DNA from 2 places in the Enterobacter sp. genome. Region 1 is predicted to be linked to the other one. Evidence: riboswitches for the same ligand, from Rfam matches in the RefSeq annotation. Region 1 holds a riboswitch; the other holds the start of a gene.
The links. A riboswitch is a leader RNA that binds a small molecule or an ion and turns the genes downstream of it on or off. The one in region 1 is predicted to bind thiamine pyrophosphate.

Region 1 (4,843 bases):
AAGCCCGGAATATACGGCATGGTGGTCGCGATACGCGCGACCTTGTACTCCACCAGCTCAAGCGAAGGGTATTTCAGTACCACCATCGCCGCTCGCGTCACGTCCCCACCCTGCTCGAATCCGACGTCTGCTCCGCCAATGTACTGCGGAGGGTCCTTATCCAGACAATCCTCGCGGATCACCGATGAGGCCAGTTCGATTTGTTGAGCGCGTAGCGACGCGAGATCCATAACGACTCCTTACTTGTGATACTGGGCAGAAAGCCGATGCACCGCCTCCACAAATACGCCTGCGTGTTCTGGCGGCACATCCTGATGAATGCCGTGGCCGAGGTTAAAGACGTGGCCTTCCCCCTGGCCGAAACCAGACAGTATAGTCGACACTTCTTCTTCAATGCGGGCTGGCGGCGCATAGAGCATGGACGGGTCCATATTGCCCTGCAGCGCTACTTTGTCGCCCACGCGACGACGCGCATCGGCGATATCGGTGGTCCAGTCGAGACCCAGCGCGTCGCAGCCGGTTGCCGCCATCGCTTCCAGCCACTGGCCGCCACCTTTGGTGAACAGCGTCACCGGCACGCGGCGACCTTCGTTTTCACGCAGCAGGCCGTCGACGATTTTATGCATGTAATACAGGGAGAACTGCTGATAATCGCGCCCGGTCAGCACGCCGCCCCAGGTATCGAAAATCATCACCGACTGCGCGCCCGCCTTAATCTGCGCGTTCAGATAGAGCGTAACGCTCTTCGCCAGCTTGTCGAGCAGCGCATGCAGGGCCAGCGGCTCGGCGTACATCATCTTTTTAATCATGGTGAAGGCTTTGCTGCTGCCCCCTTCCACCATATAGGTCGCCAGCGTCCACGGGCTGCCTGAGAAGCCAATCAGCGGCACTTCCCCTTTCAGCTCGCGGCGAATGGTGCGCACGGCGTTCATCACGTAGCCCAGCTCGCCTTCCGGATCGGGAATCGGCAGCTTGTCCACGTCGGCTTTGCTTTTGATCGGAGAGGTGAAACGCGGACCTTCACCGGTTTCGAAGTACAGGCCAAGGCCCATCGCATCCGGAATGGTCAGAATATCCGAGAAGAGGATCGCCGCATCCAGCGGGAAGCGGCGCAGCGGCTGGAGCGTCACTTCACAGGCCAGCTCGGCGTTTTTGCAAAGCGACATAAAATCGCCCGCCTGCGCGCGCGTGGCTTTGTACTCTGGCAGATAGCGTCCCGCCTGGCGCATCATCCACACCGGGGTGACATCAACGGGCTGGCGCAGCAGCGCACGCAGATAACGATCGTTCTTCAGTTCGGTCATTTTTGCAGTTCCTTAAGCGTCATGGCCTCAGTGTAACACTACTCATACTCGGCCCGACACATCACCACGGTATCTTCTATCAGCCGACGCGCCACGGTACCCGGCGGTGGTAACAGCGGTAAATCGTCGTAGCGATACCAGTTCGCATCCAGCAGCTCTTTCCGATCGATAACGATCTCGCCGCTGTCATATTCGGCCATAAAGGCCGTCATCAGCGACTGCGGGAACGGCCACGGCTGGGAGGTGACATAGCGCAGGTTCTTCACTTTGATGCCGCTCTCCTCCATTACCTCGCGCGCCACCGCCTGCTCCAGCGTTTCGCCCACCTCGACGAAGCCGGCCAGCACGGTGTGTACGCCGTTGCGATGACGGGTATGCTGCGCCAGCAGAATGGAATCATCCCGGCGGATAGCGACGATAATGCACGGCGCAATTTGCGGATAGTAGCGCTCGCGGCAGTGGCTGCAGAGCATCGCCCACTCGGTTTTGCTCGGACGCATGGTATGACCGCAGTAGCCGCAGTATTTGTGCGAGCGATAAAACTCCGCCAGCTGCACGCCGCGCCCCGCCAGCTGGAACAGGCCCACGTCCAGATCCAACACCTGGCGAACGGATCCCATATCCTGACGGCGCGCTTGCTGGATCAACCACACGGGCTCACCCTGCCACTCGCCGATCTCTAGCGCAGGCTGGCCCACGAGATCGAACGTTTCCGCCGCACCGTAGGGCAGTTCTCCACCGGGCAACCATAATTTTTGTTCGTGGCTGACGATCCACCAACCCAGATCTGATTTTTCAATAATACGATCCATATCTATTGCACTACCTTCGCTTCACTGACATGTTGTTAGCATTGTGGTTACATTCTGGATGAGCAGATTCAATCCTACACTTTGCGGAGTCGACCATGTTAAACCAGCTAGAAAGCCTGACTGAGCGCGTTAGAGGAAGTAACAAACTGGTGGATCGCTGGCTGCATGTGCGCAAGCATCTACTCGTGGCTTATTACAATCTGGTCGGCATTAAGCCTGGCAAAGAATCGTTTATGCGATTGAACGAAAAAGCGCTGGATGATTTTTGTCAGGGCCTGGTCGACTATCTGTCCGACGGCCATTTCAATATTTATGAACGCATTATCCGCGAAATGGAAGGGACAACGCCGTATTTAGCGGCCAGCAAGCTCTATCCGCTGCTGGAAGCCAATACCCAGCAGATCATGGATTACTATGATTCCACGCTCGAGAATGCCATCGATCACGATAACTATCTTGAGTTCCAGAAAGCGCTATCCGACCTCGGCGAAGCGCTTGAGGAGCGATTCACGCTGGAAGATAAGCTGATCTCTCTCGCCCTGGACAATGATTTGAACATCAGTAACGAAGAGAACGTCGCGCGCCCTGCTTGAGTTCTTAATCGTTAACGAGTAATTTACAACCATTCGCCCCTCTCACGAGGGGGATTTTTCTTGTCGGAGTGCCCAGAGCGAAAGCCGGGCTGAGACCGTTAATTCGGGATCCGCGGAACCTGATCAGGCTAATACCTGCGAAGGGAACAAGAGTCACACTGCTGTTGTATCGCCCCCCGGGCGATCCTCTCTTGCTTCATCCGTCGTCTGACAAGCCATGTCCTTCACTTTTGGAATGAGCTATGTCTACTGTAAAACTGACCCGCCGCGAACAGCGCGCACAGGCCCAACACTTCATCGACACGCTGGAAGGCACCGCTTTCCCCAACTCGAAACGCATCTACATTTCCGGCTCGCAGGACGATATCCGCGTTCCGATGCGCGAAATCCAGCTCAGCCCGACGCTTATCGGCGGCAGCAAAGAGAATCCACAGTATGAAGACAACGAAGCCGTGCCGGTGTATGACACCTCCGGCCCATACGGCGATCCTGATGTTGCCATCAACGTCCAGCAGGGGCTGGCAAAGCTGCGCCAGCCGTGGATTGACGCGCGTAACGACTGCGAAGAGCTGAGCGTGCTCAGCTCTGCGTACACCAAAGAGCGCCTGGCCGACGACGGCCTGGACGAGTTGCGCTTTACCGGCCTGCTGACGCCAAAACGTGCTAAAGCAGGTAAATGCGTGACCCAGCTGCACTACGCCCGCCAGGGTATCGTCACGCCGGAGATGGAGTTCATCGCCATCCGTGAAAACATGGGTCGCGAGCGTATCCGCAGTGAAGTGCTGCGCTATCAGCATCCTGGTGAAGGCTTTGGCGCGCGTCTGCCGGAGAACATCACGCCGGAATTTGTACGTGACGAAGTGGCCGCCGGCCGCGCGATTATCCCCGCCAACATTAACCACCCGGAATCCGAGCCGATGATTATCGGCCGCAACTTCCTGGTGAAGGTCAACGCTAACATCGGTAACTCGGCCGTCACCTCCTCCATCGAAGAAGAGGTGGAAAAGCTGGTCTGGTCCACGCGCTGGGGTGCGGACACGGTAATGGATCTCTCCACCGGCCGCTATATCCATGAAACCCGCGAATGGATCCTGCGTAACAGCCCGGTACCGATTGGCACCGTCCCGATTTATCAGGCGCTGGAGAAGGTCAACGGCATTGCCGAAGACCTCACCTGGGAAGCGTTCCGCGACACCCTGCTGGAGCAGGCCGAGCAGGGCGTGGACTACTTCACCATTCACGCGGGCGTGCTGCTGCGCTACGTGCCGATGACCGCGAAGCGTCTGACCGGCATCGTCTCGCGCGGCGGTTCCATCATGGCGAAGTGGTGCCTGTCCCATCACCAGGAAAACTTCCTCTACGAGCACTTCCGCGAAATTTGCGAAATCTGCGCCGCGTACGATGTCTCTCTGTCGCTGGGCGACGGCCTGCGTCCGGGCTCTATTCGCGACGCGAACGACGAAGCGCAGTTTGCCGAGCTGCACACGCTGGGCGAACTGACCAAAATCGCCTGGGAGTATGACGTGCAGGTGATGATTGAAGGTCCGGGACACGTGCCGATGCAGATGATCCGCCGCAACATGACCGAGGAGCTGGAGCACTGCCACGAAGCGCCGTTCTATACCCTGGGGCCATTGACCACCGATATTGCACCGGGCTATGACCACTTCACCTCAGGCATTGGCGCGGCGATGATCGGCTGGTTCGGCTGCGCCATGCTCTGCTACGTGACGCCGAAAGAGCACCTCGGCCTGCCAAATAAAGAGGACGTGAAGCAGGGGCTGATTACCTACAAAATTGCCGCCCACGCGGCGGATCTGGCCAAGGGCCATCCGGGCGCGCAAATCCGCGATAACGCCATGTCGAAGGCGCGCTTTGAATTCCGCTGGGAAGACCAGTTCAACCTGGCGCTGGATCCGTTCACCGCCCGCGCCTATCACGACGAGACCCTGCCGCAGGAATCAGGCAAAGTCGCGCACTTCTGCTCTATGTGCGGGCCAAAATTCTGCTCGATGAAAATCAGCCAGGAAGTGCGTGACTACGCCGCAGCGCAAACCATTGAAGTGGGCATGGCGGACATGTCTGAAACCTTCCGCGCCAAAGGCGGCGAAATCTACCTCAAAAAAGAGGAGGC
Region 2 (4,843 bases), on a different contig from region 1:
TTATTCATGGCGGGGCGTGGCAGTTAGAGTAAATCTGTATTTAGTCATGAGCTAAAATAAAGCCCCATACAAATGGGGCTATGTAAATCTTATCAGGAGGGAGCGTAGTGCTAAGATCACATTTTTGATAATTGTGCGTTTAGAACTCTCTCTTTCTCGACAACCAGCTGCATAATATAGCTACCCTTGTGCCATAAACCCTTATTTGGCTTCCAGCCTTTCGAAAGCAGATATTCAGCAGCATCAGAGATTGGCTTATTCATAACGTGATCCGCTTCACCTGAAAACTGTATAACATCGCCGCTCGCTTTGGCAGGCCTGCTGTCACAACGACCCGCAGCATCCATAACCTGAGTGCAGCCTTCAGGAAAATGCTTATGTGCTGATTGTGCAAGTTGAGCAGCATTCTCCAAAGCCTGTTTTTCTGCAGCAGCGTTAATGGCTGTAGTGCGGTTTTGCTCTGCAATATAACAAGCGTCTTTACTCACCCCCTTGCTTTGACAATCCGCCATCCATTGAGCTGGTGAGGAACACGCAGCAAGATATAATACAGCCGCTATCATCATTAACTTTTTCATTATTGCCTCAGTAATTACAATTATAAATATAGGTGCCTAACATCAAGCCGATCCATATCCCTAATAAAATAAAAGTGAGATACAAAACAGCGGAGATAAAAATGTACTTTGTCATTTTATTTGCGAGCAGCAATGTATTGAGTTATAGCCAGCTGATCAAAACTCATGGGCGATTTCTTTAGCTCACTGGCATTTTGTTTTAATACTGTAACATCACCATCCGTATGATGCGGACGCCGCAACAATTTCATTGCCGTTGGATGTACCTGATGTAGAGAGAGTAGCAGCTACATTCTCAGCGAACTTATGACGGTAGCCGATCGCATAACCTTGCGCATCTTTGAAGTTGGCAGCACCGACGGCAACCGCGTTATCTGTATCAACGTAATGCAAACCAGCAAGAGAAGCAGCGCCAGCGATACCAGCACGATATTCCTTGCGATCCTCATTCTGCTGATTCTCCAGAGAAGAGAACTTAGCGTTATTTTGACTCTCTAACGCAGTAATACGTGATTCATGATTCGCTAATTGTGCGCTGTGATTCTGAATTGTCGCTTCCTGTGTTTGCTGGCGTGACTGAACGGTAGCAACAGCAGATTTATTCGCTGCGGCTACCGTTTCTGCATCGACAGCTAAAGATTGCGCATAAGCGCCCGTATTAAATGCCTGAGTCGCTTTGCCAGAGGCATCCTGAAGTGCTTGATCTTGTCTATCCTGATCGGCGTTGAAAATGCTTTTATCTACCTTACTTGCTAGCGCTTGAGTGTTGGCGTCTGCTTTGTTGTTCGCATTGGTCGCGGTGATGTCAGTTTTATCTACTCTCGTGTTTGTATCAATAATTGCTTGACCGTTAGTAATAACGCCTTGTAAAGCCGCGTCTGCTTTATTATTAGTGTTATCAATCAATATATTCTGTTTGTTATCAGTGATTGTCTGATCTGCTTTGTAATCGTCGACTTTCTGGTTAAGGATAGCGTTAGCTTGAGTGTTAGCATTTACGCCATCTTGAGCGGTGTTAGCTGTATCTTGTGCTTTATTAATAGCTGTATTTGCTCTGTCAATATCGCCCTGAAGGTTATAGATTTGCCCGTCTTGCTTAATGTTACTCCCCTCAATGTTATCAAGGTTATAGGCGGTTTTATCGGTACCCTGAATTTGAATGTGAGCACCTGGATTGTTGACGTTATCGTCAAGGTTTATGTTTGCTTCCGCAGCATTTGCAGTATTCATTGAACCAGCAAACACAAAACCAAAAACAGCGATAGCTGTTGTATTTAAATAGTTCATTTTAAAGCTCTCATCATCACTACAAGAAAAAATAAAGTAAGGGCGCTATCCTGGCGGGAAGATACAACGCCTTGTTATATCTGAAATAATTCACTATTAACGTTGAAAATTTTGGTTTGATAACTTATTTCGTAACGTGCAGTAACTATCTATGAATGTGTAATTTTGATTATTGATCTAAATCATAAATAGCAGGAATAGCAAAACGAACCGTTCCAGAAAAGCTCGGCTTAATAATCTTATAATACAATAAGATAGCGATTCATAATGGATGAGAGTCAAATTAGATATAAAACACTAATACATTAAATATATTTAAGTGTTTTGATTTGAATGGGTTAATAATACACATAACAGTTTATGTAAATTTATGGTTTTTTGCCGATTATTTATTATCGAACCTTTCGTCAGCTTCGAATGAAAATAAATTCAGCTCATTTTTGTTCCGGGATATACCAGGAAAAAATATTTATGTTGAAGATGCTAGCGAAAAAGTGTTTAGGGAGATTCATAACGCGATCGCTGCCGTGATAAATCAAAACCCCTTGCGCCTGGCCTGTGGCCACGGTTACACTGAATGAGAACATTGATTTCAATAAATCATTGTTTTAAAAGTATTTTGACTCGGGGTGCCCTTCTTCGTTGAAGGCTGAGAAATACCCGTATTACCTGATCTGGATAATGCCAGCGTAGGGAAGTCAGATGCCTTCCCGGTCATCGCTTCTTCACGCAAGGCAGGAGCGAACCCATGCAGCCTGACCTGCTCGATTTACACGTTTTACATCACTTCCGCACCCGTTCTCCGCTGACCCATTGTATGACCAATGATGTCGTACAGACCTTTACGGCCAACGTTCTGCTGGCGCTTGGCGCATCCCCGGCGATGGTGATTGAGGCCGAAGAGGCCGAGCAGTTTGCCGCGATCGCCGATGCGCTGCTGGTCAACGTTGGCACGCTGACCGCGCCGCGCGCCCAGTCGATGCGCCGGGCGATTGAGAGCGCGGTGGCGGCAGGCAAGCCCTGGACGCTGGACCCGGTTGCCGTGGGCGCCCTGACGTTCCGCACCCGGTTTTGCCATCAAATCCTTGCCCTGAAACCGGCGGCCATTCGCGGCAATGCCTCTGAAATCCTTGCTCTTGCCGGGATGAGCCCGGGCGGGCGCGGCGTTGATACGACCGATACCGCAGCCAGCGCGGTGCCCGCTGCACAGGCGCTGGCTCGCCAGACCAATGCCGTTGTGGTCGTCACCGGCGAGGTGGATTACATCACGGACGGGCAACGTACCCGAACGGTTACCGGCGGTGACCCGCTGATGACGCGCGTGGTGGGCACCGGGTGCGCGCTCTCTGCCGTTGTGGCGGCGAGCTGCTCGCTGCCGGGTGACCGGCTGGATAACGTCGCTGCCGCCTGCGGATGGATGAAACGAGCCGGAACGGTCGCGGTTGCGCAGTCGCGTGGCCCGGGCAGTTTTGCCAGCGCGTTCCTGGATGCGCTCTATACGCTGGAGGAGCAGGCATGAAGCGGATTAACGCCCTGACCATTGCCGGCACCGATCCCAGCGGCGGCGCGGGTATCCAGGCTGACCTGAAAACATTCTCGGCCCTTGGCGCGTACGGCTGCTCGGTCGTTACCGCGCTGGTGGCGCAAAACACGCGCGGCGTGCAGTCGGTCTACCGTATCGAGCCGGATTTTGTTGCCGCGCAGCTGGATTCTGTGTTCAGCGACGTGCGCATCGATACCACCAAGATCGGCATGCTGGCCGAGACGGATATTGTGGAAGCGGTGGCCGAGCGGCTTAAACGCTATCAGGTGCAAAACGTGGTGCTGGATACCGTCATGCTGGCAAAAAGCGGCGACCCGCTGCTTTCGGCCTCCGCCGTGGAGACGCTGCGTACAAAACTGCTGCCGCAGGTGGCGCTTATCACGCCCAATCTGCCGGAAGCCGCCGCGCTGTTAGGCACATCGCATGCGCAAACGGAACGCGAGATGAAAGCGCAGGGAAACGCGCTGCTGGCGATGGGCTGCGGCGCGGTGCTGATGAAGGGCGGTCATCTTGACGATGCTGAAAGCCCGGACTGGCTCTTTACCCGCGATGGCGAAGTACGTTTTACCGCGCCGCGCGTGCAGACCAAAAACACCCACGGCACGGGCTGCACGCTCTCCGCCGCGCTGGCGGCGCTGCGTCCCCGGCATGAAGGCTGGGCCGATACGGTTAGCGAAGCGAAAGCCTGGCTCTCGGCGGCGCTGGCAAAAGCCGATACTCTGGAAGTCGGTCACGGTATTGGGCCGGTTCATCATTTTCATGCATGGTGGTAACCCAGTATACTGGCAGGAAACACCACGCCTGAGAAAACAGAGATGGAACAAGCGCATACCCGGTTAATCGCTCAACTGAATGAACGGATCGCCGCGCCGGACAACACGCCGCTGTACCTGAAATTTGCCGAAACGGTAAAAAATGCGGTGCGCAGCGGGGTGCTGGAGCACGGGAATATTTTGCCCGGCGAGCGCGATCTGAGCCAGTTAACCGGCGTGTCGCGCATCACCGTGCGAAAGGCAATGCAGGCGCTGGAGGAAGAGGGCGTGGTGACGCGTTCCCGTGGATATGGCACGCAAATCAACAACATCTTTGAATATTCGCTGAAAGAGGCGCGCGGGTTCTCGCAGCAGGTGGTGCTGCGCGGCCAAAAGCCCAATACGCTGTGGGTCAACAAGCGGGTGGTGAAATGCCCGGAAGAGGTGGCTAATCACCTGTCGATCTCCCCGGACAGCGAGGTTTTTTTACTTAAGCGCATTCGCTATGTGGATGACGATGCGGTGTCGATTGAAGAGTCCTGGGTCCCGGTCGGGTTAATTCCCGATCCGGATGCCATTGGCATTTCGCTGTACGACTACTTCCGCAGTCAGAACATCTTCCCGCAGCGCACCCGCTCAAGGGTGAGCGCCCGCATGCCGGACAGCGAGTTTCAGGCGCACAT

Region 2: it holds a riboswitch for thiamine pyrophosphate, as region 1 does, so the genes downstream of both, thiM (hydroxyethylthiazole kinase) here and thiC (phosphomethylpyrimidine synthase ThiC) in region 1, are expected to answer to the same signal.

The regions. Positions count from the first base shown of each region.
Region 1 is NZ_CDRQYH010000064.1:5,575-10,417, forward strand. Features, by position in the region: gene nfi (deoxyribonuclease V) at 1-230, opposite strand, end outside; gene hemE (uroporphyrinogen decarboxylase) at 240-1,304, opposite strand; gene nudC (NAD(+) diphosphatase) at 1,343-2,116, opposite strand; gene rsd (sigma D regulator) at 2,212-2,709, shown strand; TPP riboswitch at 2,764-2,872, shown strand; gene thiC (phosphomethylpyrimidine synthase ThiC) at 2,952-4,843, shown strand, end outside.
Region 2 is NZ_CDRQYH010000006.1:10,087-14,929, forward strand. Features, by position in the region: gene ACWYRJ_RS03375 (glycoside hydrolase family 32 protein) at 1-32, shown strand, start outside; gene ACWYRJ_RS03380 (hypothetical protein) at 117-578, opposite strand; gene ACWYRJ_RS03385 (YadA C-terminal domain-containing protein) at 792-1,865, opposite strand; TPP riboswitch at 2,481-2,578, shown strand; gene thiM (hydroxyethylthiazole kinase) at 2,614-3,384, shown strand; gene thiD (bifunctional hydroxymethylpyrimidine kinase/phosphomethylpyrimidine kinase) at 3,381-4,181, shown strand; gene ACWYRJ_RS03400 (GntR family transcriptional regulator) at 4,224-4,843, shown strand, end outside.